2 linked regions of the Rubripirellula amarantea genome follow. The protein of the gene in region 1 interacts with the protein of each later gene in a pairwise test. Links are inferred from orthologs where the notes say so. Each region holds a gene or a part of one and is shown on either strand. Other genes may lie near its edges. The genes, in order: sufU and Pla22_RS02510.

Region 1 (15,691 bases):
GCTTGGAGCCTACAGCCGCAAGGAGGCAAAGGCCCTGCTCGCCGAATTCATTGCTAACGGCATGGCCGCTAAGGAAGCGGCCGTGATGGTTGCAGGCGTACTGTGCCCACGAATTGGCCCGACAGAGCAAGAGTCCTACGAGTACCATAAGAAGCGGCGTCAGGGTGGACGCGGTGACGCTCTTGCGCTGACTCGGCCTTGGGACTAATCACCGCGTGCAAAAAAGGATAACCATGCCGTGCACCGGAGGACGGCGTCGGGCGTTTACAAATGGAAAATCCAATCGCCGTCCCCGGTGACGGCTGCCGTTCCCCGACCAAGATCATTTTGATGCGTTACCCTTGGCTCGTTCTGATCCCACTGATATTGACGCTTGGATGCGGGATGCAGCGCGGCGACTATGCTGTGAATTCAACGTCAACTGTCGCAGTATTGAATTCCGATGGTTACTTTACTGTGTTTTCCGGACATCCGATTGACAACTACAGTGAGCCATCTGCGCCACTTCTCTACTTAGTTGAATTGGTCGATCGCGTCGACACGTCTACTGTTACAACGAGTAGCAGCCATGGAACCTATCATTCGACGCTTGATCACACATGGACGACGGCCCACGGTGACATGCAAATCTCTCTGGACTGGAATCGTTCATCCGACGTCGTAACCATCGGGTCCGATTCATACGACCGATCCGTAGGAATGCTCTTTCTTGCCCGTGCAAATGCTGATGGTACAATCGCAACTCACCAAATCCGAACAGAGAAACCGTCACCAACGCAGGATGAAGTCCTCGCCACCATACGCCAACGGTTTACCGACGATGACGTACTCTCGAACTTGACGATTTGCGACAAACACTAGGTCTGCGGCGAACCATGCGATGCAACGGAGCCGGGCTTGCACGGTTTCACGATTGGAAAATCAACTCTCCCGGCCCGCTGATCGCGGCCGTTCCGCTCTACTCTCTCCTATGGATACGCACTGACGAATGGACGGTTTAACTTGGGGCGGTATTGTCAGCTCACTGGTCGCTGCAGCAATTATTGCGTTGGTCGGGTGGCTTGCACCCAAATTGTGGCTGCACTTTAGTACGCGTGTGCGCCCGTGGATCTGGGGCCTTGGGTTCGGTTTTGTGCGCCGATTCTACGCAAACTCGTTCGTCGATGGTGTAAAACGAAAATCTGAGATCCGATCCAGAATCCGCAGCTCAAAGGCAGGCATTTTTGTTGTCGTATCTTTGGTACTGCTTTTCGTCATGCTGTTTGTCTTGATCATCAATGCGGCCGTTTATTACGAAACTATTCTTGATGTTGCAATGTTGCTCGACTCATTGGCAATAAGCGATAAGGAGTTTGTTACGGAGGTGGATCGAATTTTTGAAAACGCCGAGGAACTGGAGCCTTTCATTGATTTAATAGACAGCCAATATACGTTTTACGGGATTTTGGGTGCCTTCTGTACTATGATTACCTTCGGGGCAATTTCGCATATTAGACAGGAATTTAATGCATCGTTAGAAGTGGAATTGAAACGCTTAAACGAATACATGAAAATTTTGGCCTCCAAACAGGAACTCAAAGATTTGGCGATTCTTGAATGCAACGTCCATGACTCGCCTACCGCTGGTGCCTATATTGCAAAGGTCAACAAAATCGCAAGACGCCATGGGATGGAGAGTTTTGACAACCTCTTTCCCATTGTTAGCTTTTTGCGACGATTGGACGACACTTCTGTTGGCAATAGTTCTAACCACACCGGTAACTCTACCGCGGAATAACAAACGGATGCACGCGAAGCCCGGCTTGCGAGCGTGTTTTGAAAAATTGATTATCGTCCGGGCTCGGTGATCCTAACCGTTATCGCACCTTAGTTTTGACCCCCGAAAGTTTCGCCAGCGGCGATGGCTCATCGTTTTGATCATTGCGATGATCACCTCGCGATCAATCGCATGCGTGCCGAAATTGAACGCCTCGAAGCTGAGAAGTCTCGCTTGATCAATGTGGGTGACTATCGATCGGCAGCGAGCGTGTACGACGCAGAATTTGCTGTTCGCGTTGAACTTGATACACTACTACTTCGCGGACGTGAGGACGACGAACCAGGCGATGCATGGGAGTCGCCGAGTTGAGTTTATTGAAGTGGTTACTCGTTCGCGGCAACCACGTGATCGTTACCGTTCGCCAACGATTGAGCATTGAATTGAATCGCAAACAATAGGAGAAGAACAACATGATTTGCGCTTCCAAACCTCTGATGCTGATTTTCGCATTTACCCTTGCGGCCGTCTCAAGAGCTGATTGTTGTGCGGCGATCGTCTCGTTTGACTTGCAAAACGCAAACCCATGATACCCCGCAAATCACATCGTTTACGTCTCGGTGGATTGTCGCTGTAAGGTCAGAGGTCAGGCATTATCATGGCGGATACCGTTGTCGTAAGTCGGAGCGATCGATAATATCGAAGACCGGAGCGGTAAGTATTCAATACGCGAATCGAGAGTCTATGTCGGCCGACTGCTTCACGCGCGTCGTCGGCACAATTGCGTAGTAGTAAACAACCATGAAAAAGCTGACTCTGATTCTTTCTGCTGTTTTATTCGTATTCGGCGCTCTGCTGGCCAGCGCGTTCGTAATGAACAATTTTGCTCCGAGCCCAGTGACGGCTGCAAAGGATCACTCTGTTGATCAAGGATGGGCTGAAAATGAACTTTCGCTTTTGAGTTTCGAAACATCATCCAAAATCGCTGGAAGCCAGGGCACGGTTCGCTTGAAAGGCAGCAAGCCGAACCGTCAGGAGACCATTCGCGTTGAGCTACGGAAATCGCTATTTGGACCAAAGTGGCAGGTCGTGGAATACAGTGCGTCGCTTGTTGAAGAAGATAGTCCCGAAGACGCGAGACCTTAAGCCTCCCGAATAAGATTCCGAGCGTCAATTGGAAGATCCGACGAACCATCGGATGCACGCGAGCGGCGGTGGCCACTGAAAGCCGGAAATCAACCTGAACTCCCGTCGCCTTGTGATGCGGCGTGTTCGCTGCTCAGATCAGTGTTCGATGATACATCTCACGTAATCGCCATGGATTTCCCAGGCAAAAAAAGACTGCACTCATGAAATATTCTCTTTGCATCATAGCATTCTATGCAATCTGGCTGCCGTCGGTTGGCAACGCGCAGGTCAGCCAACACGTTCTCGACTCCATTTCAACTCCGAACGAAGTTGATACCTCAATCGGCACGCTGAAGTTTCTCGACGGTGCGCCGCTCCATGAGACTGCGGAAAAGGTCTACGACTTCCTCGATACGTCTAGGGCAATGGATGCCTTCCTGAAGGGCCAGCCCGCCTGTTCGGTCAAAGGGCTCATAGACGGGGCTCGTTCCATCGGGGCCGTCGAGGCACACGAGGTCATGATTTTCGACAAGCTGATGAACTCGAAGTCGCTCTTTCTGACCGGAAACACATCCACTCTGTATGCTATCCCCGATCTCGACTTAAAGCGGGACGGCCCGACTGTGGTGGAAGTACCGGACAATCTCCTTGGCGCGGCAAACGATGCCTACTTCCGGTACATCAACGATCTTATGAAAGCGGGTAAGTACCTTTATCTTCCACCGGGCTATGAGGGTGAGATCCCCGAGGGCTACACAGTGGTTAGGCCTAGAAGCTACCGAGTTTGGGTTTTCTTGCGCGCCTCGATCGCGGACGGGCTCGGCACGGCCGGCGACTATGTGAAACAAAACCTCAAGGTCTATCCGCTCTCCAAGGCCAGCAACCCGCCTGAGATGAAATTTATCAGCGGCTCGGACAAGTCCTTCAATACCATTCATCCCAACAACGACGAGTTCTACCATCACCTCGATGACATTATCCAGTATGAGCCGTTGGGATGGCTCGACCCAGAGACTCGCGGACTTTTCGCGGCCATTGGCATCGAGAAAGGCAAGGCGTTCGCACCCGACGAGCGGATGAAGAAGATCCTCGCCGACGGAGTGGCGATCGGGAACGCCGCCTCGCGGTCAATCGTCTGGTACCCCCGTTACGACATGAACATGAAGGGCATTCGCATCTATCCCGACACGAACAGTTCGTGGATTATGGGCTTCCTGAACCGGAACGTCTTCTTCGACGGCCCGGACGGGAGAACTATGAATAGCGACGCTCGAGTGATGTTCTACTATTCCTACACCGCCGTGACTCCCGCCATGGCCAAGCCTCGGGAAGGCACCGGATCGGACTATGGCATATCTTACGTCGATGCCGACAAGCAACCCTTTGACGGCAGCAAAACCTACAAGTTGCGAATTCCCGCCGACCCGCCGGTAAACAATTTCTGGGCTGTCACGATCTACGATCCCCAGACCCGCTCGATGCTGCAAACCAGCCAGCCTTTCCCAACCGTCGGCAGCCAGACTAAGGGAATCAAGAAAAATGACGATGGATCGACCGACATCTACTTCGCTCCAACAGCCCCAGAAGGCTATGAGAACAACTGGCTTGAAACCATTCCCGGCAAGAGCTGGTTCGTCATTCTTCGTATGTATGGCCCCCTAAAACCGTGGCTTGATCAGACCTGGCGACCAAGCGAAGTTGAGTTGGTGAAATAGTCCCCACAACCAAAGGGTAAGCACGACGTTTCGGTGACGTATGAACCAGCGGATGCACCTGAGTATTGGTGCCTTGATTACGAAAGATCGCCGCACAGCGCCACGTTACAGTTTGTTGCTGTTCGTTTTGGCATGCACTCTCGTTTCAATGCTTGTCGCGTGGGTCGGAATTACCGGGAGCCCGACAAGAACCCCAGGGTTTCCATTATTCGAAGAACGGCCAATTGCATTCGTTGTACCAGGCCAACTCGTTCATGAGGTCACGCGTGACTTGTATCATGAGCCAACAGGTGTGGCAGCCACTGTGACTTTGCGAATCGAGTTGAGTCACGATCGCGTTCTTTCCTACTCAATCGAGCACTGTCTTGATGACACTGGATCGTATGGCTACCACCTTGCTGATGCCGTGCACCACAAAAATTCGGCATTGTTGTCAGACTACATTCGTTGGAAGATCGACTCCGTAAACGGTTCGGGTGTGACGAGAGACGTGTCCGTCACCCAAGTGGTACCGATCTATCCGTAGCTCCCGTGCCGAACGTTCGTCATTCACGACAATTCTAGCATCGACAAAGATGGAGCACGCAATTATGTCGCCAACACCCTGCCAAGTCGTAGTAGCGAGCGTGTTTCTCTGCTCCATTGCAAGCGGTAATGCGATGGTCGACGATGACAGTTTGATACTTCACTGATCTGGGATTATCTTGCCGTCGTCCCTAGCACGTTGGCTGCAGTGGCGTCGCCGGTCGGTCGCCGCCTTCAAACGGTCGGTCGGATCGGTCGACCCGCCAAAGATGCCACGCACCGCAATCGCAAAGGATGACGTCAGCGTTTCACTCGAACCGCCGCTGTCGTCGCTTGCATCGTTCCCCTTGGAAACCTAGTCATTCGCCAAAGCAAGCAGATTTTTGACGCTTGCCAGTGCACCGGAGATTGACTCGACAGCGTTGCTTTGTGCTGCCTCTTGAACCGCTTCCTGCCTTACGCTTCGTCGTAATGCGTTTTGGCTACGTTGGCTACGGCCATTCTCAGGGTTCCTCAAGCGATGAGGATGATCGGCCACTGGGGTGAATCAGACCCTGGCGGCCTCTTCGATTGGCATAAGTTGTGCACTTCGGTGTGCATTTTTCTGCCAAGCGTGCTATACCACCGCCGGCGCATAAAAAAACCCTGCGAATTGCAGGGTTTCTGAAGTAGCGGCAGAGGGACTCGAACCCCCGACACGCGGATTATGATTCCGCTGCTCTAACCAGCTGAGCTATGCCGCCTTTTGCGAGTCGCAGAGTTTAGCAACTCGGTTTGGACGCTCCAAGCCCACCGGCAGCCGGATTTACGTTCTGCCGAAGAACGATCGTTGGGTCGTGACGATCTTACGGGCGATTGGCGGCTCGATAGGTGTTGGCCTGGATGTCGAGCATGAGCTTGATGCCCTCGGAGGCCGCCAGCATGGTCACGCCCATGGTGGCTCCCATTCCAAATGTCCAGATCCCCGTAAAGATCGCTAACCAGATTGATTCGCCTTGCGAAAGAATGGCTCCCATCATGGCGATTCCCATTAGCAATGATGCCAACATCACCAAAATGGCCAGGCCCTTGTAGATGCGACGGATCAAGTTGAGCATGGGATACGAGTTGCCTTGGCCGCCGTCGTAAGCTTGGCCACCACTCGCGGAAACGGGATTGGCCGTGGCGGCGTAAGGATTATCCGCATCGACGGCACTCTCGGGTGCAGCCTCGGCCGTGCTCTCGCGTGCAGAGCTAGCGATTGAGGGGTTTGCGATTAAGGGGTTTGCACTCGCGGAGGTTGCGATTGGCTGAGGCATCGAAGGTTTCGGATTGGCGATCGTGAAGTCAACGACCTCATCGAGCTTTTCGGAGTCTGCGCCAGCAGCCTGGGATGGCTGGGGTGATTGGACAACTGGTTGCGAAACTGCGGCCGCCTGATTGGCAGCGATGGGATGGGATTGATCGACTGCAGCTTTGACCGCCGGTTGAACAGGCGCCTGGGGTGTTTTGGTCTTGGCCTTGGCTTTGCTTTTGGCCGTGGTTTTGGCCGTGGTTTTAGACTGGGACTTGGCCACTGGTTTCTTATCCGCCACGACAATCGGAGCGATCGACGTTGCCGCAGAGGCCGAGTCGACTGGTTTCAAGAATGCGAACGGGTCGCCCGGTGCGGAGCCGGTTTCGGCGGGATCGTCGGATGGTTTGACGCTCGATTGCGATTCGGGTCGATTGGTTGTCGATTGAGGTTGGGCGACCAGCACCGATTCTTTGCACTCGGGGCAGCGAACTTTCTTGCCCAACGCAGTCGACTTGACCTTCAACGTCTTACCGCACGCGCAGGAAAGCGAAATTACATCAGAAGCCATCAGGGGTCACCGGTTCGAAAGCCTAAAGAATTGCATGTGTCGGATCAGTTTAGATGCAATCACGCGGCGATGGGCAACTGCGTCCGCAAAATACGGCCCTCGCACGGGTCGACCTCGATCGTCTGGCGTTACGACCTCGATCGTCACTTCATCGACGGGCTACTCGCGACGACCAAAACGTGGCAAACTGCGGCCCTCGCGTCAGTTCTTTATCTTTAGCCCAAGCGACACCATGCCTCAAATTCTGCAAGCCCAGCCCCTGGGATTTCCTGACACCGACGACTTGCGTTTCTTGCCCGAAGGCCCCATTCCGCTGGGCGACGGACGGTTTTCATGGGTCGGAATTCAGCATGGATCAGAAGCGAAGACGGGCAGCTTGAACGTCTTTGATTTGGCGACGAAGAAGAACCAACGATACGATTTGCCAGGGCGTCCCGGGTTTGCATTTCCCATCGCTGGAACCACGAAGTTCATCGTCGGTTTAGAACGGTCGCTCGGTTACTTCAACACGGCCGATCAAAGTTGGGAAGTGATTGTCGACGGTATCGATCAAGACGTCACCAACACGATCATCAACGATGGAGTGATGATTGGCGACAACGTGGTGTTTGGTTGCAAGGACTTGGAGTTTGCGACCAAGAAGGCAGGCCTGTATTTTTTCCGCGGCCGTGATAAAGAACTAATCACGCTTCGCAACGATCAAATTTGCAGCAATGGCAAAGCTGTGATTCAGCGCGACGATGAACTCGTGCTCTTCGACATCGATTCACCCACTCGAACCATCGTGCAGTACACGTTGGACATTGACGCGGGAACGCTGAGTGAGCCGACGGTCGTACTTGACCTGACTGATGATCCAGCGGTTCCCGATGGCATGGTTCTGACGCCCGATCAGTCCGGTTTTATCGTTGCCATGTTCCATCCCGGCGACGTTCAGGACGGCGAAACGCGTTGGTACGATCGAGCCAGCGGTGAACTTCGTTGCGTTTGGCAAACCGCTAAGTCTCGGCAAAATACTTGTCCAGCGTTAGTGCCCGTCGGGGATCGGCTCAAACTGGTGATCACGACGGCCGTGGAAAACATGAGCGGCGCAGACGTCGAGAAATGCCCGAACGCCGGGCAGATCTTTGTTGGCGAAACCCAGTGGTAGCGTTTGAAAAGCGTGGGCTTGGTGATGGCGACGCGAGATGGTTTTTTAAACACAAATCGCTCGCCATGGGATGTTCGGCCAGCCCCACACTGCATCGACGATAAGAGATCGAAGCGTGCTGGCGAACGCCCGGTCTTTGCCGACTGTCCCTGTTGGCTATCCCTGTTGGCTACCCTTGCCGGCTACCCTTGCGATCGACGACGTCGTCGACCGCTCGGAGCAAACTTCTTTTTCAGACTCACGATCGCGTCGATTAAACGATCGGCTTCGTCGAGCGTGTTGTAAAAGTAAAAGCTCGCTCGCGTCGTTGAATTTAGGTTCAAGAAATGGTGCAGCGGCATTGTGCAGTGGTGACCGGCTCGCACCGCGATGCCATCGCGATCGAGTGTCTGCGAAACATCGTGAGCATGAATTCCGGGCAAGTGAAAGCTCACGATGCCACCCTTCTTATCCGGAGTCGGCCCAACGATTTGCACGCCATCGAGTGCCCGAAGCGCCGAGTCAGCTCGCTCGCACAATAGATGTTCATGCGCGGCAATGTTGTCCAAGCCAATCGCACGGACGTACTCGATCGCCGCTTCCAAACCGATGGCTTGCGCGATCGGCGGCGTGCCCGCTTCGAATTTGTCCGGCAATGCGGCGCACGTGAAGCCTGATGTGGTGACTTCATTGATCATCGCACCGCCACCGAGAAACGGTGGCATCGCCTCGAGCAATTTTTCCTTACCGTACAAGACACCGATGCCGGTCGGGCCACAGATTTTATGACCACTGAAGGCGACAAAATCAGCGTCCCAGTCCTGGACATCGAGCCGGCGATGCGGAGCACTTTGAGCAGCGTCGACCAGTACGTTTGCGCCACTTTCATGGGCGAGCTGTGTCCATTGGCGGACCGGAAACTCAGTGCCGAGTGTGTTGCTGGCGGCGACAAAGGCAAACAGTTTGGGTTGGTGTTTCGCCAATGCTGCTGCGACAACGTCGGTTTCGATGTTGTAGTTTTCGTCGACGGAAATGAACTCCACACGGCATCCGGTACGCTCGGCAAGTTGATGCCAAGGAACGATGTTGGCGTGATGTTCGGCGATCGTAAGCAGGATGACATCGCCCGACTTAAGGTTTGCGTCGCCCCAAGTTCGCGCGACTGTGTTGATCGACGCGGTAGTGCCAGCGGTGAAGATCACTTCATGCGTGTGAGCGGCATTCACAAACGTGGCGACGGTTTCGCGCGCCCTTTCGTAGCGCGAGGTTGATTCTTCGCTGAGCGTATGAATTCCACGATGCACGTTGGCGTAGTAACGCTCGTAGCAATCGCTGATCGCATCGATCACTTGCCGAGGTCGCTGAGTGCTGGCGGCGTTGTCGAGAAAGGCAAGTGGGGCGCCGCTTGCGACGGTTCGATCTAAAACGGGAAAGTCAGCGCGCAGGCGATCGACGTCTAACGGAGATTCAACGGCTGGCGATGGGATGGTCATGAAGCATTTTGGTTGATGTGATGTGGTGAGAAAGCAGGCATCTGCAACTGGTCACCCGAAGCTATGACTCATCGCCCAGCGTAGGGCCACCGAAGTGAGGTGCGCCGTCGTTGTCATCGTCGTCGTCATCACCCACCGGCGAGTGCACTGCCGATTGCAGGACACGCCATGAAAGCAGACAGCATTTCTGGCGATTGGGCGTTAACTTGGGGCCGAACAAATCGAGCATCTCTTGAGCCGTGAACGCTTGCGCTTCCTCAAGCGTCTTGCCTTCGATCTTCTCGATCAACATCGAAGCCGATGCTTGGCTTATCACGCAACCTTCACCATCAAACCAAGCTTCTTCGATCTTGCCGTCGTCGCTGAGTTTGAGGTCAACGTGGATCACGTCACCGCAAAGAGGGTTCTTGGCCTCATGAGCATGCGTGGCCGTCGCGAGGGCACCGCGATGGTAAGGATCCTCGTAGTGATCGAGGACGTGTTCTTCGTAAATGTCTTGTTCGCTACCGGACATGCTGGGAGGGGTAAAAGAAGGACGAGACGGAATGCTTAGGCATTTAAGTCTACGTAAGGTGTCAAAAATCGACGAGCCCCTGTTGGTGGCATTCCCGAGTTGGTGGCGCCGGTGCGATCTATGTGGAATCGGTGCGATCGCTGGGAAGGAGATCGCTGGTTGTTGGAGTTGAAGTTGGTGGAAGGTCGAGGTGACGTTGGGATCGCCCGAAAGATTGAAACGAAGAAGTTGAAACGGTTTAGGCGAAGCGGAATGTTGCGAAAGCTCCCGTGCCTGAAGGCTGTGGGATGAAGGCTGACGGACCAGCGGGAAACGGCTCAGTCACGCGTCGACGACGTGGGTGATCGGGCTAGTTGCATCTACCCACCATCATTAGGGGGCCAGCATTGGATCGTAAGTCCGTTTTGAGGTCCGGAAAAGTGCGTTCGCTTCAACGGTCTCGAACTGGTGGTGAGCCATGTCGCCGGAGGTGCGAGAATGTGACTGAGCCAGCCCATCGAGCCGTGATTGGCCGATCCAGAATTTTTTCCTTTCCAACAACTTTTCCACCGCCTCACGAAGTTTGCTAGCAAAATTTACTAACTCTTCACGTAGACTGGGTTTAGGTCGGATAGGTAGCGAATTGTGTCAACCTGTTCACTGTTGGCCTGTTCGGCGCAAGTCTCGTTGTGGTTAGTACTTAGGTGTGGTTTTGAAAATGAATTTGACGCACGTTTGGAAATCGCTACGATTCCCACATCACCCACATGTAGTGGCTTTCGATGTCGGAAAGCACTACCGGTAGTGCTTGCAATTCGTTTTGGGGAATCCTTAACGGTTTGACTTGTCACTGCGAGATGGGTTGCGTCGAAGGATTGATGCCTGCGACCAGCCTCCCCATTTCGCAGCCTCAAGGCGCTAGCTAGGATGGGTGACACCTGTTCACGTTCGCACTTATTTTTGGCTGGTTGCCGCCGTTTCGCACGGATTCTTTGCACTGGGGTTTGCACGTGAGCGGTCACGGCTTCGAGGTGCGCGGATTTGCGAGGTTTGGCGTCGGTTCCCGGTCCCACGGATGACACTTTTAGGAGTCTCAAAGTCATGGCCACCGCTTTCTCAACCGCTGACGTTTCCGCCACATCGGGCGACCCAGCCATTCAAAAGGTCAATTCAGAGCACGGCGTCGATTACGCTCGCGAGCGATTCGGCACTCGCCAGCGCCGCGGCAACGCTGGTTTGAAGATTGGCACCAAGTTCTGTCCCGACACTGATCAAACGCCGTTTGAGACGGTTCAGTGGGACCTTCGCAGCGCAGCGATCAAAGACGAGTCGGGCAAAGTTCTGTTCGAACAAACCAACTGCGAAGTTCCATCGTCTTGGAGCCAATTGGCAACCAACGTCGTGGTTTCGAAGTATTTCTACGGCGACCCGGGCAACAGCACCGAGCGCGAGCGTAGCGTTCGTCAATTGATCCACCGTGTCACTCGCACGATCACCGACTGGGGTTTGGCCGATGGATACTTCGACACGCCGGAAGATGGCGATCGTTTCTATCGCGACCTGACGTGGTTGTGCCTGCATCAACACGGTGCGTTCAACAGTCCCGTTTGGTTCAACGTGGGGCTCTTTGCTCAGTACGGTGTGACCGGCGACAAGTGCAATTGGCACTGGGACATGGAAACGCAAACGACCGCGCAACCGGACAACCCGTACGAGTTCCCGCAAGGCTCGGCATGTTTCATCCAGAGCGTGTCGGACAACATGGAAGACATCATGCGTCTGGCTTGCAGCGAGGCGATGTTGTTCAAGTTCGGCAGCGGCACTGGTACGGACTTGTCGACGATCCGCAGCCAACGTGAAAAACTGTCCGGTGGCGGCACCCCTTCGGGCCCACTTTCGTTCATGCGAGTTTACGACTCGATCGCTGGTGTGGTGAAGAGTGGTGGAAAGACTCGTCGCGCCGCCAAGATGCAATCGTTGAAGGTTTGGCACGCTGACATTCTTGAGTTCATCGAGTGCAAGTGGAACGAAGAGAAGAAGGCTCACGCGTTGATCCGCGAAGGCTACGAATCGAACTTCAACGGCGAAGCCTATAGCAGCGTATGTTTCCAAAACGCAAACCTTTCCGTTCGTTTGACTGACGATTACATGGAAGCCGTTCGTGATGGCAAGCAATGGCAAACCCGCTGGGTAACGGATAAGCCGACCGAAGATGCGCCAAGCTACGATGCTCGCGAATTGCTCAACAAAATGGCCGAATGTGCATGGCACTGTGGCGACCCCGGCGTTCAGTACGACACGACGATCAACAAGTGGCACACTTGCCCCAACAGCGGCGCGATCAACGCATCGAACCCTTGCAGCGAGTACATGTTCCTTGACGATACCGCATGCAACTTGGCTTCGATCAACTTGATGAAGTTCGTCGGTAACGATGGCAAGTTTGATTCCGAGCGTTTTTGTGCCGCATCACGTTTGTTCTTCATCGCTCAAGAAATTCTGGTTGATCACGCCAGCTATCCGACCGAGCCGATTGCTCGTAACAGTCATCGTTATCGTCCGCTTGGACTTGGCTATTCAAACTTGGGTAGCGTCTTGATGACAGCCGGAATGCCGTACGACTCGGACGCCGGTCGTGGTGTTTGCGGTTCGCTCACGGCGTTGCTGCATGGTGAAGCCAATCGCACCAGTGCGGAACTTGCCAGTGTTGTCGGTACGTTTGACGGATACTCCGACAACGAAAAACCAATGCTCAACGTCATGCGAATGCACCGTGAAGCATGCGACCAGATCAACGACGATGGTCCAGCCGAATTGAAGGAAGCTGCAACGAAGCTTTGGGACACGGTGTTAGAAGTCGGCGAGAAGTACGGTTTCCGCAACGCCCAGGCAACTGTTTTGGCTCCGACCGGAACGATCAGCTTCATGATGGATTGCGACACCACGGGCATCGAGCCTGACATCGCATTGGTGAAGTACAAGCAGCTTGCCGGTGGCGGGATGCTTAAGATCGTCAACCAAACCGTTCGCCGCGGTTTGCAAACGCTCGGTTACAACCAAGGTCAGATTGAAAACATCTTGGCCTACATCGACGCCAACGACACCATCGAAGGCGCGCCCGAGCTCGATGACGCTCACTTGCCAGTGTTTGATTGTGCATTCCAAGCAGCCAACGGTGTTCGTAGTATCAATTGGCGTGCTCACGTGACCATGATGGCCGCGGCTCAGCCGTTCCTTTCGGGAGCGATCAGCAAGACGGTCAACATGCCTAACGACGTGACGGCCGAAGACATCGCCAATGCTTACGCTTGGGGTTGGGAACTTGGGTTGAAAGCGATCGCGATCTACCGCGACGGCAGCAAGCAATCGCAACCGTTGAACACCAAGAGCGAAGAAGGCAAAGCGGAAGACGCAGCAGCGGCAGCGGCAGCCAAGGTGGTCGAGAAAGTGGTTTACAAGCCGCGTCGCGAACGATTGCCTGACACTCGCCAAAGCGTGACTCACAAGTTCACGATCGCTGGTCACGAGGGTTACCTTTGCGTGGGCCTTTATCCCGACGGACGTCCTGGTGAAATCTTCATCACGATGGCGAAAGAAGGGTCAACGATCGGCGGCATCATGGATAGCTTCGGTACCGCGCTTTCGATCGCACTGCAGTACGGTGTGCCACTGGAAGTATTGGTCAACAAGTTCAGCCACACTCGGTTCGAGCCGATGGGGCACACTTCCAACAAGGACATCCGAATCGCCAAGAGTGTTGTCGATTACATCGCACGTTGGTTGGGCCTAACCTTCATGAGCGGTCATGAGCACGGAGTTCCCACCGGTGACAAGACCAGCAATGGCAACGGTCCCGAGGGCAACGTCGTCGCAATCAACACGAGTTCGGTAATGGAAGGCTTGCGAGAAGATGCCGGTGCCGCAGTGGCGCTTGCCGAGCGAGCCACCTTCATGGCCGGCTTAACCGAGAAGGTGTCCAACAATGGTAATGGCAACGGTCATGCCAACGGTTCCAACGGCCACGCCGAAGCTGATTCCAGTGGCGGACAAGGCGATCAATTTGCTCGATTCCAAATTGATGCTCCAAGCTGTGATAACTGCGGCAGCATCACGGTTCGAAACGGGAACTGCTACCTTTGTCACAATTGTGGCAACAGCATGGGTTGCAGCTAGAGACTTCTTGGCGAACCCAAACGTGTGAACAGGGCCCCGGCGATCATGAAGATCGCCGGGGTTTTTTTATGGATTTGCGTTCCTGCAAATTTCGCCTGCCTAAGGTCGCAAGTTTTTGGGGTTCGCTCTTCGACGTGCCGGCTTGTCGACGTGTTATCCATAGTGATCGAACGTACCGTAGTGTTCTTTCGATTCACTTGGGAATCATCCAACGTGCGTTACCTCGATCGGGTAGCATCAATGATGGCGCTGAGCCGATTTACTGGCATGTTGAACATGAGGTGATTCCATGGCACGAGTTTTATTAGTTGAAGATAGTCCCACCCAAGCCATCGAGATGCGGATGCTTCTCGAAGCGGGATCGCACACGGTGCATCACGTGGGTAACGGCAAGGTGGCCTTGGAATACCTGGAATCCCATCCCATTGAATTGGTCGTCACGGATTTGGATATGCCCGAAATGAACGGGCTCGATCTGGTTCGAAACATGCAATTGAACTTCGAACACATTCCGGCGGTATTGGTCACGGCCAAAGGATCCGAGGAATTAGCGTCACGAGCGCTGCAGCAGGGCGCGGCGGGTTACGTTCCCAAGAATCACCTCAGCACGCTCTTGAATGACACGATCGTGGACGTTCTGGGAGTCTTCCGAACCGATACCAGCTTTTCGAAGCTAATATCAACGTTGACCGAGAACACGTTCAAGTTCGATATGCCCAACGATGCCTCGCTAATTTCACCCCTGATCGGATTGCTGATGCAGGTAGCTTCGGGAATGGAGGTCGCCAGCGGAACGGAGCTAGTGCGTTTAGGAACGGCCGTTGAGCACGCGATCGTGAATGCGATGTTCCGAGGTAACTTGGAACTTGGTCCATCGGTCACGCCGAGCCATCGGGCGATTGTGTACGACGACGCCACCAGCGACCTGATCGAACGACGTAAAGTGTCCGAGCCTTACGCGGGGCGGCGGGTGTATGTGGAAGCCACCGCTACAAAGACGCACATCCGCTTCCTGGTTCGCGACGACGGAAACGGCTTTGACATCGCAAAGGTTCCTCGCCGCGACGAATGCCAGAAGTTGGACACCGAAAGCGGGCGCGGTCTTGTTTTGATGCAATGCTTCACTGATGAACTCAACTTCAACATCACGGGTAACGAAGTCGAAATGATCAAGCGATTCGGTGCAGTGAAACCTCAAAACGGCAAGAGTTGAAGGCTTCAATGATTTTAAATCCAGCTCGTTGAAGCGTTTCACTGAATATCTGCGGCTTGCTGATCTGACGTCCGCTGCACTCAACGAGAAAGTTGCACGCACTGAGAAACTAGTTCGTACAGCTTGGTTGGATCGCTGACGAATTGCATGTCGATCTGCAGCGATGAAAGCGGTTTGCCGCCGATGCGATCGCACTTCAGCTTGACGAGGTCTTTGTGAGTG
Region 2 (15,776 bases), 3.1 Mb from region 1 along the record:
AGTTCGAGATGGCAACGGCAAGACGACTGGTTCATCTATCACCACGTTAATCCGTACCGAGGTGGAACCCCTAGCCCTGTCATGGATGACTATGCGGTCAACCTCAACATCGCTCGTCGTCTAGAACCGGCAACAGATCTTTACGTGACCGATACGCGTGACGGCCAATTGCTGCGGGATGCAGAGGTAAGAATATGGAAACCGGATGCGGGCGAACTATCAAAGCCTCTCGTTGGCCCGACGCATCCCATTGCTATCCGCTGGTACCATTCAAACGACCCAACCAATGAAGTTGATAACCGGCTATGTCAAATCGAGGTTCGACGATTGATCGTGTACCGCCTTGGTCCGCGAGACGACCGATCAAAGTACCCGATGCATCTGGGTGACAACGAATACTTTGTCCTGGGCGACAATGTTCCTATCTCCGTGGACTCACGCGAATGGGGCACCGTGTCAGCAAAACAAATCCTGGGACGTGTTTCACTAGTCAGATCACCAGTCGGCTTGTCGAGCAACGCGACTGCTAGGTCGACGACCCCGTAGGTCCGACTGAGTTCCATACCGGGTCGACGTGCGATTCGTCTTTGGATTCAAACCACCGTGTCAGCGTCATCTTCTGACGCGTATAGAAGTGGACTCCTTCGGTGCCCTGAATGTGCAAGTCGCCAAAGAACGATTGATTCCATCCCGTGAACGGAAGCCAAGCCATTGGCGCCGGCACGCCCACATTCACACCGATCATTCCTGCATTGAAATGGCGTTTAAACTCGCGTGCCGCATGTCCACTTTGAGTGAAGATAGATGCACCATTGCCGTAAGGGCACGCCTTACCAACTGCAATCGCGTGCTCAAGTGAATCGGCCCGCACGACCGATAGCAGCGGACCAAACACCTCTTCTTTCCAAAGTGGCATATCGATCGTGACCTGATCAACAACGCTCGGGCCAAGCAAAAATGAATCACCGGCTTCAACGCTTCGACCATCTAACACTACCGACGCGCCGCTTGTCTTGGCAATGTCGAGATAGCTAGCGACTCGATCACGATGCTCGCGACTAATCACTGGCCCCATCTCGGCGGCATCATTTCCATCGGTGACATCAACATTGATCGAACCAGCATGATCAACCAAACCTTCGATTAGCGAGTCACCGACACGGCCCACCGCGACGGCAACACTGCCAGCCATGCATCGTTGACCGGCACATCCAAAGGCGGATGCGGCTAACGCCTTGACGCTTTGATCAAGGTCAGCGTCGGGCATGATGATCAGGTGATTCTTGGCACCACCTGCTGCTTGAACTCGCTTGCCATGAGATGACCCAACTTCGTAAACGTACTTCGCAATCTTCGTCGAACCGACAAACGAAACGGCAGCAACGTCGTCATGCGTCAACAAAGCATCGACAACCTCTTTGCCACCGTGCACTAAGTTCATCACGCCATCGGGCAATCCAGCTTCAGCCAAGAGTTCGACCAACCGAATCGCTGATAGAGGAACCTTTTCACTCGGTTTGAGAATGAACGTGTTGCCGCAAGTGATCGCGATAGGAAACATCCAAAGCGGAACCATGTTGGGGAAGTTATAGGGCGTGATTCCCACACAAACGCCAACCGGATGTCGGTTCGTTTCGCCATCGACGCCACGTGCAATCTGAGGAAACGTTTGTCCGCCGATCAATGCGGGAACACTGCACGCGAACTCAACCATCTCGAGACCACGTTGTACTTCCGCTCGCGCCTCTGCATGAGTTTTGCCATGCTCGCGAGTGAGTAAACGGGCCAACGCATCGAATTCTTTTTCCATGAGTTGGCGGTACGCGAACATCACCCGAGCGCGTTCAACAACGGGTGTTTCCGCCCATGTGGGGAGAGCTTCACTCGCAGCATGGACTGCATCATCGACATCTTGCGGCGAACCCACAGGAGTTCTTCCAATTATCTGACCCGTGGAGGGATTCATCACCGCCGTTGTCTGCTCACAATTGCTGCTAGGCGTCCATTGACCACGAATGAACATGTTTAACGCTGTGTTTTGACTAGCCAAGGTTGTCTCCCGATTATGTTTGCTTGTTACATTGGTACCATCGTAATTCCAAAAACCGAATGTAACCCATCACAGGAGCAAGTCGATGCCGCGAATGGTTCGAGGAGCATTGATTCAGGCAACGTTGTGCGAAAGTGCAACATCACCGCCCGAAAAAATCAAACAGGCTATGATCGATAAGCATGTTGACATGATCGAGCAGGCCGCCGGTCAGGGCGCTCAAGTTTGTTGCTTACAAGAACTATTCTATGGCCCCTACTTCTGTGCGGAACAGGACACGAAGTGGTACTCGCTTGTCGAACGGATTCCTGATGGGCCGACCACCAAGCTGATGATGGAACTGGCGAAGAAGCACAAGATGGTGATGGTCGTTCCAATCTACGAAGAAGACATCACCGGTGTGTACTACAATACTGCTGCCGTGATTGACGCCGATGGATCTTACTTGGGTAAGTTTCGCAAGATCCATATTCCTCATTGCAATCCGGGCTTCTGGGAAAAATTCTATTTCCGTCCCGGCAACCTTGGCTATCCCATCTTTGATACTGCGATTGGAAAAGTGGGTGTCTACATCTGTTATGACCGACACTTCCCTGATGGCGCGAGATGCCTGGGACTTGGCGGTGCCGAAATCGTTTTCAATCCTAGCGCCACCGTCGCGGGTTTAAGCGAATACTTGTGGAAACTTGAACAACCTGCTCATGCAGTCGCGAACCAGTACTTCGTAGGCGCGATCAATCGCCCTGGAAGTGAATCGCCTTGGAACATTGGCGAATTCTATGGTCAAAGCTATTTCTGTGATCCTCGGGGGCAGTTCATTGCCCAAAGTGAAAAGCGAATCGACGATGACATTGTGATCGCCGACATGGACTTCGACATGATTCGAGAAGTCCGAAACACTTGGCAGTTTTTCCGCGACCGCCGTCCGGAAACATACGGGGCCATCACCGAACTCTGAACGAAAGACTACTTTGTCCACACCATCATCTCAGCAGATTTTGTACGGCCTGGATGACCGACCACCAATCGGCAAAGCGATCGTTCTGGCCTTGCAGCATGTGTTGACGATGTTCGGCTCTACCGTAGCGGTGCCGTTGATGCTGGGACCGGCTATGGGTATGAACACCTCTCAAATCGCTGTCTTAATATCGAGTGTCATGCTCTGCAGCGGCGTGGCCACCTTGATTCAATCCACCTTTGGATCGCGACTCCCGATCATTCAAGGCGTCAGCTTTTCTTTCCTAGCGGCGTTCTTCATGATCATTGCCGCGATCCATCCGGAAGGCGATGAAACAGTAGCCGCTGGTGCAGCGATGCCCTACATCGCGGGCGCCGTGATGATCGGTGCCGTCTTGGAAATGATCGTCGGCTTCAGCGGTGCGATGGGCTACATTCGCAAAGTTCTTTCGCCCGTCGTTGTGGGGCCAGTCATCATGTTGATTGGGCTGGCTTTGTACGAAGCGGGTGCTCCGATTGCATCGTCGCATTGGCCGATCGCCATTTTGACCATTTTCTTGATTGCTTTGTTTTCGTTTGTGCTATCGCGCAACCGAATGATCTTTCGGATGTTTCCCATGCTGTTGGCGATCTTAGGATCCGTCTCGGTTTGCGGGTTACTGACGTGGGTCGGCGTCTTCGGACCTGAGCATCCCGCGCGTCCAAACTTGGAAGCCTTTCACGAGGCGGAATGGATTCGTCTAACAAGTGTGGTCTTTCCTTGGGGCTTGCCGAAATTCGATATGGGTTTCATCGTCGCGGTGATGGCGGGCTACTTAGCCTCGATGATCGAAAGTTTTGGTGACTACCACGCGTGTAAACAAATGGCCGGCGCAGGTGATCCCACGGCGAAAGAAATTTCACGCGGCATTGGGTGCGAGGGAATCGGGTGTGCGCTCACCGGCGTATTTGGTGGATTCAGTTCGACCTCGTACTCAGAGAATGTTGGCTTGATCGGCCTCACCAAAGTTGGCTCTCGGTTCGTGGTTCAGATCGGTGCTGTGATTTTGATTTTGCTGGGACTCTTCGGCAAGTTTGGTGCGTTGGCCGCAGCGATCCCAACGCCAGTGGTCGGTGGTCTCTATTGTGCGATGTTTGGCTTGATCTCGGCGGTCGGGATACGTCAATTTGCAAAAGCAGACCTTTCGAGTGATCGAAACTTGTTCGTTGGCGGATTTGCGTTATTCATGGGAATCAGTGTCCAGCACTATTTCAAGAATGGCGGCGTTGAGGCAGCGCAGGCGACGTTCCCAGGCGGTGTCAGCGACGTGATCAGCGCGATCGGGCAAACGGGAATGGCGGTGGCTGCAATCCTGGGAATTGCCCTAGACAACTTTATTCCCGGCACCAAAGCCGAACGCGGCATCGAAGAAGTCGATCGCGAAGATTGCAATTTAGATTCTGAAAAACTTGTATCCGTTTCCGGAGATGCTTAATGAGTTCCGCCCAGTTGCCCCAGTTGCCGATCTGCGATCACACACCCAGACCCTATGAGGGGCCGACCAGGGACGAAGTGCTGGCGATGCGGCACCAATTCGTGAACCCTGGTGTGCTGACCTATTATCGCGATCCTCTCATGATCGTCGAAGGCAACATGCAATACCTGTGGGACGAAACGGGAAAGCGATACCTCGATGGATTTGCCGGCATCGTCACTGTCAGCGTTGGCCATTGCCATCCGCACGTTGCATCGGCGATCCGCGCCCAAGCAGGAACGCTGCAGCACACAACCACGATTTACCTACACCCAACCATCGCTCAATTTGCCGCTAAACTTGCTTCAAAAATGCCAACGAATGAGATTGGTGAAAAGCTGGACAAAACGTACTTCACCAATTCTGGCAGCGAGGCGAATGAAGTTGCGATATTGATGTCGCGTGAGTTCACGGGCAATCATGACGTGATTGGTTTGCGAAACGGTTACCACGGTGGCACTTCGCTGACGATGGGCCTAACGTCGCATGGAACATGGAAATTCCCCGCCAATCAGTCCGCCGGTATCACGCACACGCATGCGGGCTATTGTTACCGATGCCCTTATGGACTGGAGTACCCAAGCTGCAATTTGAAATGCGCCCATGACATCAAAAGTGTGATCGAGTACCAAACCAACGGCAACATAGCGTGCTTCATTGGCGAACCCATTCAGGGAGTCGGCGGTGCGGTTGTCCCACCTCCGGAATACTTCAAAATCGTCTATGACATCGTGCGTCAACATGGCGGACTTTGCATTGCCGACGAAGTACAAGGAGGTTTCGGGCGAACTGGGAAGCACTATTGGTCTCACCAAAACTGGGGTGTCAAACCAGACCTGATTACGATGGCCAAAGGAATTGGCAATGGAGCGCCCTTAGGCGGCGTGACCACCACCACGCCGATCAGTCAAACGATGACCAAACGGATTCACTTCAACACCTATGGCGGCAACCCGATATCGATGGCGTCGGGATTGGCGACAATGGAAGTGATCGATGCCGAAGGCATTCAAGAAAACGCTTTGAACGTTGGTGAACATCTAAAAAACGGCTTATTGGAACTTCAAGAAAAGCATCCGTTGATTGGTGACGTTCGCGGGATGGGTTTAATGATAGGTGTTGAACTAGTGACTGACCGAGAGTCGAAGAACCCTGCGAAACAGGAGGCGGCTGACTTAATGGAAATGACTAAACAACGAGGCCTGATTCTTGGCAAAGGTGGTTTGCACGCCAACACGATGCGAATCAAGCCTCCGATGTGCATCACCAAAGACGATGCCGATTTTATGCTGGTAACGATTGACGAGTGCCTCGAACTGATAGAAAGTCGCTAGAGATATGCCAACGCTTGAAACTACTGTCAACGGAATCAAATTCCCTAACCCCTTTGTGATTGGATCGGGGCCTCCCGGTACGAATGCTCGAGTCATATGCCGGTCATTTTCGGACGGTTGGGGCGGCTCGTCAGCAAAGACGGTATCGCTCGATGCGTCCAAGGTCATCAACGTGGCACCTCGCTATGGACGGCTGAAAGACGCCAACGGCGAACCCTATGGCTGGGAAAACATCGAACTGATCTCGACCATGTCCTTTGACCAATGGCTCGATGAGTTCAAGGAAGTCAAAGACAAGTATCCCGATCACGTCCTGATCGCGTCGATCATGGAAGAATACAACAAGGACGCTTGGTACGAGATCATCGAACGTTGCGAAGGCGCCGGCGTTGATATGTTCGAGTGCAACTTTTCGTGCCCCCACGGTTTGCCCGAACGAAAAATGGGGGCAGCGATGGGCCAAGACTACGACATCCTTGCCGAAGTATGCGGCTGGGTTGCGGACGCGGCAACAATTCCCGTGTGGGCTAAGATGACGCCTAATGTGACTCATATCGAAGATCCGTCACGAGCGGCACTCAACGCGGGCATTCATGGTATTTCGGCAATCAACACGATCCGCAGCGTGATCGGAGTGGACTTGGAAACGTTGCGACCGATGCCAACCGTTGAAGGCTATAGCACGCCGGGCGGTTACTCGTGCAAAGCAGTCAAGCCGATTGCACTTCGCATGACGATGGAAATCGCTGTCTTGATCCGTGATCATTATCCCGGCGCAACGCTTTCAGGAATCGGTGGGATTGAAACAGGTGAAGACGCCGCCGAGTTTATCTTGCTTGGTGCGGACACCGTTCAGGTTTGCACGGGAGTCATGAAGCATGGCTACAAACTTGTCCAAACCATGTCCGAACAATTACTGGCGTTTATGGAAAAGCATGGCTTCGAAACCATTGATGATTTCAAGGGCAAAGCATTGCCATACTTCACCAGTCACAGCGATTTGGTCGCACGTCAGGCCAAAGCGAAAGCCGACGCCGCAGCAGCGAAGGAAGCCGCCAAAGCCAAGAAAGGCATTACCCAGGACGAAGCATGGGATGGCGATGAGTTCGTGAAGCAAAGCGATGAACTGGCAGGAAACTAGGCAATGAAATTACTAATTAAGAATGGTCGGATCATCACGGCGGACCAAGACTACGTGGCCGACATTCTGGTCGAGAACGAAATCGTCTCACAGATCGCAACGTCGATTGATACCGATGCTGATGAAACGATCGACGCTTCGGGGAAGTACGTATTCCCCGGATTCATCGACCCACACGTGCACATCTACTTGCCGTTCATGGGCACGTACGCCAAAGACACGTACGATTCGGGAAGTCGAGCAGCCTTAGTTGGTGGAACCACCACGTTGATCGAAATGTGTTGCCCGGCTCGCAATGAAGATCCCATAGAAGCATACGAACTTTGGAAAAGCAAAGCGGAAGGCCTATCCGCTTGTGACTTTTCGTTTCACATGGGAGTGACGATCTTTGATGAAACCACTCCCGACAAACTGAAGCAGATTGTCGACGACGGAATCACATCGTTCAAAGTTTTCTTGGCATACAAAGGTGCCTTTGGTGTCACGGATGAAGAGCTGTTCCACACTTGCAAATTGGCAAGCGAACTCGGCGTGGTCGTTACGGCGCATTGCGAGAACGCTGACCTTGTGAGCCAACGGCAAGCTGAATTGATTGCTGAGGGCAAACTCGGCCCTGAGTACCACGAACCATCGCGTCCGGTCACCGTGGAAGCGTCAGGCGTTCATCACTTTTGCACGTTCTTGGAAATGACCGGCGCGAGCGGTTATATCGTCCATACGTCTTGTCGTGACGCAGTCGAAGCCGCGATGCCGTTTCGTGATCGCGGAGTCGACGTCACTTTGGAAACGGTGATTCCCTACTTGGTGCTCGACAACACCTATGCGGAACTTCCTAACTTCGAAGGTGCCAAGTACGTGATGAGTCCGCCAATTCGCGATAAAACTCACCAGGCATTTTTGTGGAACGCGATCGCATCAGGAACCATCTCAACGGTTGCTACTGATCACGCACCATTTGATTTTGCAGGGCAGAAAGAAATGGGGCGGCCACCCGAGTCGAATTTCACCAAAATTCCTAACGGGATTCCTTCGGTCGAACATCGCGCCACCTTGCTTTACACCGCAGGGGTGTCCACAGGCCGCCTCAGTTTGCGACGGTTTGTTGAGTTGGTTTCGACGAACGCCGCCAAGCAGTTTGGGATGTTCCCTCAGAAAGGCACTATCCAGCTAGGGGCTCACGCAGACCTCGTGATTTGGGACCCTAGCTATCGAGGAACCATTTCGGCAAGCTCCCACGTGATGGATACCGATTACGACGGCTTTGAAGGTTTCGAAATCACTGGTCGTCCCGAAGTGGTGACTTGTCGAGGCCAAGTTTCCGTGCGCGACGGCAAGTTTGTGGGAAGCCTCGGACACGGAAAGCTCGTTCAGCGGTCTACAAAGGCAGAGTGATCCCGGTAAGATGCGTCATTCGCAGCTCACTCGTTTCGCACATGCCGGAGACCCAAGCGTTGACCACAACGACCACCGAAGAACACATTCTCGTGATTCCCGAATCGTTCATCGCTTCGATCGGCACGATTGAGGGCTTTGAAAAGGACGTCGATCGTTTCTTAAAGCCGATCTTGCAGAGCGATCAATTGTCGTTTCAACCGCGTGGTCCCATGGAAGTGGACCCGACTTACAAACAGTTGATCCCGTATGTGTTGATGGAATACACCGACGACGCCGGCGAAGTGCACCTGTTTACGTACACGCGTGGCGGTGGCGGTGGTGAATCTCGACTCCATGCCAAACGCAGCGTAGGTATCGGCGGGCACATTAGCCGCGAAGATGCCGACGGGGCAGGGGAGTTGTACGAAACGGGAATGCGACGAGAGTTGGAAGAAGAAGTACAACTGACGTCCCAGTACAGCGAAGAACGTGTGGGATTAATCTATGACCCATCCAATGATGTCGGCAAAGTTCACCTGGGCGTTGTTCATATTTTCAAGCTTAGCGAACCCCGTGTGCAGAGCAATGAAGATGACCTAACCGATGGCGGGTTCGTTAGCTTGGCAACGCTTCGCCAAGAGAGCGATCGGCTTGAAACGTGGAGCCAACTCGCCATCGAGGCTCTGTATTCTTGATTCGTCTTTACTCATGATTTACCTCGACCATCACGCGACAACGCCATGTGATGCTCGCGTTGTCGAAACAATGTTGCCTTGGATGACCGAAAAGTTCGGGAATCCTCATAGCGATCATGCGATGGGACGCGAAGCAAGCGAGGCGATCGAACAAGCCTTACAGACGATCGCGGATGTCATTGAGGCTCCGGTAGATTCGCTCATTGTGACCAGCGGCGCGACGGAGTCCAACAACTTGGCGATCCGCGGCGCATGCCTGCACCCGCGTCAAAAAAAACGACACATCGTTTCCGTCGCAACTGAACATCCCGCAGTGCTCGATGTGCTTGAAGACATGCGGCGAGACGGTTTTCGGGTCACGCTTGTTTCCGTCGGCGCCGACGGGACCGTTGACCTGGATCACATTGCCCGAGTGATCGATGATGACACGGCAATGGTATCGGTGATGTGGGCCAACAACGAAATTGGCACGATCAACCCAATCGAGCTCATCGCGGAACTTTGCCATGACCGAGGAGTGTTGCTGCATAGCGATGCAACCCAAACGCTCGGGCGGATTCCGGTTAACGTTATCGGTTCGGATGTGGACCTCACCAGCTTTTCGGCTCACAAGGCTTACGGCCCTAAGGGTATTGGAATTTTAGTCGCGGGCAACGGAAATCGCCGTGTGCGATTGCGGCCACAGATCGTAGGTGGCGGACAACAACACAACTTGCGTAGCGGGACGCTCAACCCGGCCGCGATCATTGGCATGGCGAAGGCATTTCAGCTTTGCAAAGAAGAACTCGCTGCGTCGACCGATCGCATCAATGCTCTCAGAGCTCAGCTTTGGAACAAGCTTTCGCAGAAGATCACTGGCTTGACACTCAACGGTCCTGCTTTGGATTCCTCGCTCCGGTTGCCGGGAAACCTGAATTTCTCAGTTCCGGGAATTGAGGGTGAAACGTGGTTGGTCGCGACGGACGACGTTGCGTTCAGCACCGGCTCAGCTTGCAGCAACACTAAGGCGGAACCGAGCCATGTGCTGCGTGCGATCGGATTGAACGAATCGCTAGCAAGGCAGAGTGTTCGTTTCGGGATTGGACGCCACAATACTGAAGATGAAATTTCGCTCGCCGTTGATCGCTTGGTGATGTCGTACGAGGAGATTTCACCGGGCCGCTAGCCCCCGCATTTCCCCCAAACACCCAAAGCTCCGTTTCCCGCTGCCAATTACCCACTGAATCTCTCTTTACCCCACGTCGGGGTTGGGGTTAACCTTTGGCCATCAAAACCCCAAGAATCCGTGGTGTGGCGTTGGCCATCACGACCGAGGTCAACGGACTTGGTTTATCCCTAGGAAACTCGAAGGATTGAGCGATGGGCGGAGTCCCAATGCTGCTGATGATGATTGCCGCAGCCGGCGTCACATACGGATGGCAGCCAGACAAAAGCGGCGATCAAGCAACCGCGGTCGAGTACATTGTGCAAGTTACTCCACATGAACTTGCGCAAATCGAACAGATCGGCGAGATCAGCAGCGTGATCGATCCCGAGGTGCGCGGTTATGTTTCCCGCGTGGTCATCCGTGTGGGCACAGGCACACCGCCTTGGACTCTTCCTAAAGCTTTGGCTGAAGATCGAGTGGCACTGCTCAAACCCGATCCGCAAGCCGGAAGCGGATTCAGCATGCCTTCCTCGCTGCAACAATCCGCCAATAACGCTGCCGCAAACACAACCAACGCACTCCGTGGAGCCGTCGATCAAGCCGGCCGAGACATCGCGGCCCAAGGCCAGCAATCCGCGAACAATTTGCTCGATCGAATTCGCGGCACCGGTCAAAACGCCGACGATCGTGCCGTTATCTCGCCGCCATCGACTCGGTCGACCAATTCAGCAGCCACGAACAATAGTCCTTTCGCAGCCCCCGCGCTTCCGGGATCAACAGACCTTCAAAACAACTACGCGCAAGCCCGAAGCGGAGGTCCATCCACCGACCCCACCACTTCTCGCGACAACGCGTGGGATCGTTATGGCGCAAATCCGAATCTAGCGGGCACGTCCCAACCCAGAACTACCGCTCAGTCCAACACGCGTTTAGCTGCCGGTCCCACAACCGCCGACCGCAATGCTCAATCTGCTGCTAGTCGAAACACACAATCGCGCAGCGCGACCGGACTTGGACCAAGTGACACGTTCGGCCGGATGCCATCAGGCCTGAGCGATCCGACAACTCGCGATTACAGCCGAAACCAAGCTCAATCGGCCTCCGTCGACGATCGCTCACGCACCGGCTACGAAGACCTCGATAGCCGTAGTGGCTTGGGCGACCAAGGCATCTACACCCAGATCGGACAAACTCAACAGGACTTTGCCGGCGGTAGAACGAACACCCAATACAACGGTTTCGACACCGCAGCTTCCCAAAATCGAGACCTGATACCGGCAAACCGAAGTAGTCAAACCGCAACCAGTAATTCAGGTCAATCTCAGTACAGCGTCCCATCCTTCGCGGATCGCACGCAAAGCAGCAGCCGACTTCAGGCCCGCAATCCGAACCTCACCAATGCTGAAATCGCTGCCGGCGGCTGGGACTTCGACGCGTACAATCGCCTGATCGATAGAAACGGCAACGTTATCCCTGAAGCGGCATCGCAGCTTGCCAATCAAGCAACCGGCTCGAACCTTGGCAACACGACCGCCACCGACGCTTGGCTCCGTGAAGCGCAAGCCGCACAAAGCAACGCCAACCGAACAAGCAGCAACCCGTACCTGAGATATGACGATCCACGCCGTGTCGACACCAGCACGAACCTCGCCGGCGATGCGACATCGAACTACAATCCATCGCTTCAAAATCCGCCGAGTCAAAATTCGGGAAATCTGAACTGGCCAAACACCGCTTCTAATCCATTGTCCAATCGTGATATGACGACGGCAGCTTTGGGCGGTAACGGTAGCCCCAACCTTGGTTATCCCAATCAAGCCGCGTCGATGAATGCAAACTCATCGCTGAACGGTAACGGTCCGTTGATGACCAACTATGCCAATGGTCAAAATCAACCTGCCGCGAATGACTACCGTTATCCCAATACGCAAACCAGGGATCCAAGTGGTTACAGCCCCAATGGTTATGGCACAGCTAACGGCTACCCATCGGCGGGGGGCTATCCGAGCCAAAGTTTCGACAACAGCGCGGCGATCATTGCAGCACGTCAGCCGTCACCGCAAGACAGCGTTCGATCCACGAGTCCCCCCAGCGTTGACCCGGTCTCGATGTCTGATTTGGGTACCTCTTCCGCGACCAGAACTCGTCAACCGATTGAGCGTCCTAAGCAGGTTGCAGCTCAACCGCTTTTCAACGGTTTGTTGCTAGTATCATTTGTGGCCAATATCTATCTGCTGTTTTGGCTCAAACGAATTCGGTTGCAGTTCCGAGACTTGGTGGCCGCTAAACGAGTCGCCAACTCGGCCTCTGTTTCGGCTTCTTAGCAGGCAAACCATAGCGTTAGCGGTTTACCGCATCGAAGCCCTGGTCGAGAACCCTTGCTTGGATTGTCGCAAGCCTTCCTTGCCAGCGTTACAGATGTACACCCGAGCGGGGGAGCCCTAGCGGTCAACGCCGCATAATTATGCATTGCGTGCTGCAAAATATTTAAAGCAATGCTAGCAGGTACACCCTAGCCAACCGTGTAAGATAAGATTACCCCATCTAGGGTGATTTTAGAAATTTTGCGTGGCGCCGTCTCACTCATTCGCCCTAGTATGTTTGAGGGGCGATTGGCTTCTTTAAAACTTAAAAAAACAGAGCCAATTTGGATTTTCCGAGGCGGCTTAGATGGTTAGACTACGCTCCCTATTTGAGGGGTGGCCTTACAGGACGCACCCTCGTGTGAGGGTGACATTAAACGCATGGTAGCGAATCGCTCTCCACGTCGGCCAGAAGATGGTGATTCTTCCTATCCGACAAGAGTTGCACCTTTTCTTTCCCGACTGGAAATACGAATGACAAAGAAACTACTAATTGTGGATGATCACGAAATCATCCGATTGGGCCTCAACTTGATGCTCAAGGACACCGACATCGAGATCGCCGCTGAAGCGACGTCCGCAGCCGAAGCGCTGGCGGCAGTCGAAAAGTCGGTACCCGACGTCGTGCTGATGGACATTCGGATGGAAGGTGGAGACGGGCTAAACGCTCTGGGCCGCTTGAAACTCGATCATCCTGATTTACCGATCGTGCTGTTCTCGGCCTACGACAACCCAACGTACATCGCTCGCGCGGTCGCTTTGGGAGCTTCCGGGTACGTGCTTAAGTCTGCTCCGCGTGAACGTTTGATTGACGCCCTTAACACGGCAGCATCGGGCGAATCAGCTTGGACACGTGAAGAGCTTCGACGCGTCACAGGTGCCCTGGCAACACCACGGTTGAGCCAGGACATCGAAGTTCCACTTACCCAACGCGAAAGCGAAGTCCTTCGTCAAATGGCTTTGGGCCTGACGAACAAGGAAATCGCCAAGATGCTTGGAATCAGCTACGAAACAGTGAAGGAACATGTCCAACACATCCTTCGCAAGATCGGCGTTAGCGATCGTACTCAAGCCGCAGTTTGGGCGGTCCGCAAGAAGCTTGTTTAAGCAGAACGCGTGAGTTAAGCAGAATGCATTGGTCTAGGCAGAACGCCAAGACCCTCACTTCTAACACGAAAAAACCCTTCATCTGATGATCAGATGAAGGGTTTTTCTTTTGTCGTAAGTAAGCAGGCCGTCAAATAGATTGCTAAGTAGACCGCAAGTCGCCAGTCGCCAGCGGTAAGCTGGCCAAAAGGCCGGTTTGCACCGGCCTTTTTCCATGACGGAATTCGCTTGCTTATTCGCCGGTTGGGAAAAGCGGGCCTTCGCCGCTTCCAAGTCCGCCCTTAAGATCGCCGTCTTCGACGTTCGGCATGCCTGCACTGGCTTCGGCTGCTTCAGCAGCGGCGGCTGCACGCTCTTGCTCTTCGCCCCAACCGACTCGCTTAAGCGACAAGCCAATCTTGCGTTCGTCGGTATCAACGCGAAGCACTTTGACTTCGATGTCTTGGCCGACCTTGACCACTTCTTCGGGGTCTTCAACCTTGTGCTCGGCCAATTCGCTGATGTGCAACAGACCTTCCAAGCCATCTTCGAGACCGATGAAGACACCAAAGTTGGTGATCTTGGTGACCTTACCTTTGACCAATTGGCCGGGCAGGTAGTTATCGGGAATGTCGCCATCCCATGGGTCGTTATCAAGCTGCTTGAGCCCAAGAGCGATCCGACGACGACTTTCGTCGACGCTGAGGATACGACATTCGATTTCCTGGCCCTTTTCCAGCATTTCGCTCGGATGGCCAATCTTGCGAGTCCAAGACATATCCGAAACGTGCAACAGGCCGTCGATTCCCTCTTCCAATTCGATGAAAGCACCGTAGTTGGTGAGGTTTCGAACCTTGCCTTTGACGTCTTGGCCTTCGGGGTAACGCTCGATGACTTCGTCCCAAGGATTCTTTTGGGTCTGCTTCATGCCGAGCGAAAGCTGTTGGCCTTCGGGATCGACACCCAGAATTCGGACTTCGATGGCATCGCCAATGTTGACCAATTCGCTCGGGTGATTGACTCGCTTGGTCCATGACATTTCTGAAATGTGGACCAGACCTTCGATACCGGGCTCGAGTTTGACGAACGCACCATAGGACATGACGTTGACGACTTCGCCCTTGTGATCGCTTTCGACCGGGTACTTGGTTTCGATGTTTTCCCAAGGATTGCGGTCCTTTTGCTTCAAACCGAGAGCAATCTTTTGCTTTTCGCGGTCGATGTGCAGAACCTTGACGTCGATTTCTTGGTCGATCGAAACCATTTCGGTTGGGTGACCGATACGTTCCCAGGCCATGTCGGTGATGTGCAGCAAACCGTCGATTCCGCCCAGGTCCACGAACGCACCGAAATCGGCGATGTTCTTGACGATACCCTTGCGAATTTGGCCGGTTTCCAGCTCTTTCATCAAGTATGCGCGGTCTTCTTCGCGTTGACGTTCGATCAACGAACGACGGCTGATCACGATGTTTCGACGAGTATCGTCGATCTTCAGCACTTCGGCTTGGATCACGCGACCAATGAAATCGCCGATGTCGCCGGGACGGCGAATATCGACTTGGCTGCCGGGCAAGAAGACGGGAACACCGATGTTGACCAGCAATCCGCCTTTGATTTTGCGAGTGACCGTGCCGGTGACGACTTGGCCTTCGCTGATTTCGCTGATAATGCGTTCCCACTCGATGATCGACTCAGCCTTCTTCTTGCTGAGCGAGATCATGCCGTAGGGGTCATCGGCGGCGCCGAGTTCGTCTTCCATTTCCTCGATGAGGACTTTGACGATACCGCCAACAACGGGCTGTTCTTCTTCAGGGCCCCACTCGGTGACCGAGACGGTGCCTTCACTCTTGAAACCGACGTCGATCAGCACCCATTCGTCGTTTACTTCGACGATCTTTCCGTCAACGATTTCGCCTTGAGCGTAATCCTGCTCTTCTTGCTGCAGGTACTCGATCAGCCACTCTTCGGCTTGTTCATCCGGGGCCAAAACGGCCAATTCGTTGGAAAGGTCGTCGTCGTCGAGGTTGCGAATGAGGTTGCGATTTACCATGTTTTTGATTCAATCCAGGTGCAAACGGTTTGACGAAGCTCGGCACCGGTGGCGTGTACGCGAGG

What was found.
Region 2: the proteins of sufU (region 1) and Pla22_RS02510 interact in binary tests that used the Escherichia coli proteins (3 or more experiments, as listed by UniProt). The link is inferred for Rubripirellula amarantea from one-to-one orthologs.

What each region holds. Positions count from the first base shown.
Region 1 is NZ_SJPI01000001.1:3,720,365-3,736,055, forward strand. The notes cover bases 8,379-11,133. They hold sufU (Fe-S cluster assembly sulfur transfer protein SufU), read right to left. Parts: upstream 10,105-11,133; coding sequence 9,652-10,104; downstream 8,379-9,651. Other genes in these bases: Pla22_RS13525 (aminotransferase class V-fold PLP-dependent enzyme), read right to left, coding at 8,379-9,590. In the rest of the region: Pla22_RS13475 (hypothetical protein), read left to right, coding at 1-208; Pla22_RS13480 (hypothetical protein), read left to right, coding at 271-861; Pla22_RS13485 (hypothetical protein), read left to right, coding at 989-1,777; Pla22_RS13490 (hypothetical protein), read left to right, coding at 1,901-2,128; Pla22_RS13495 (hypothetical protein), read left to right, coding at 2,558-2,902; Pla22_RS13500 (DUF1254 domain-containing protein), read left to right, coding at 3,106-4,599; Pla22_RS13505 (hypothetical protein), read left to right, coding at 4,904-5,125; Pla22_RS13515 (hypothetical protein), read right to left, coding at 5,970-6,968; Pla22_RS13520 (SMP-30/gluconolactonase/LRE family protein), read left to right, coding at 7,201-8,118; more of Pla22_RS13525, read right to left, coding at 8,301-8,378; Pla22_RS13535 (vitamin B12-dependent ribonucleotide reductase), read left to right, coding at 11,185-14,256; Pla22_RS13540 (response regulator), read left to right, coding at 14,546-15,469; lpxK (tetraacyldisaccharide 4'-kinase), read right to left, coding at 15,550-15,691. UniProt on the Escherichia coli protein: A scaffold on which IscS assembles Fe-S clusters. Exists as 2 interconverting forms, a structured (S) and disordered (D) form. The D-state is the preferred substrate for IscS.
Region 2 is NZ_SJPI01000001.1:665,938-681,713, forward strand. Bases 8,315-11,154 are described here. They hold Pla22_RS02510 (cysteine desulfurase family protein), read left to right. Parts: upstream 8,315-9,078; coding sequence 9,079-10,230; downstream 10,231-11,154. Other genes in these bases: hydA (dihydropyrimidinase), read left to right, coding at 8,315-8,388; Pla22_RS02505 (phosphoesterase), read left to right, coding at 8,430-9,065; Pla22_RS02515 (hypothetical protein), read left to right, coding at 10,425-11,154. Also shown: Pla22_RS02470 (S26 family signal peptidase), read left to right, coding at 1-546; Pla22_RS02475 (CoA-acylating methylmalonate-semialdehyde dehydrogenase), read right to left, coding at 527-2,023; Pla22_RS02480 (nitrilase-related carbon-nitrogen hydrolase), read left to right, coding at 2,136-3,008; Pla22_RS02485 (uracil-xanthine permease family protein), read left to right, coding at 3,022-4,482; Pla22_RS02490 (aspartate aminotransferase family protein), read left to right, coding at 4,482-5,855; NAD-dependent dihydropyrimidine dehydrogenase subunit PreA, read left to right, coding at 5,860-6,996; more of hydA, read left to right, coding at 7,000-8,314; more of Pla22_RS02515, read left to right, coding at 11,155-12,536; Pla22_RS02520 (response regulator), read left to right, coding at 13,050-13,682; Pla22_RS02525 (30S ribosomal protein S1), read right to left, coding at 13,915-15,711. UniProt on the Escherichia coli protein: Master enzyme that delivers sulfur to a number of partners involved in Fe-S cluster assembly, tRNA modification or cofactor biosynthesis. Catalyzes the removal of elemental sulfur from cysteine to produce alanine.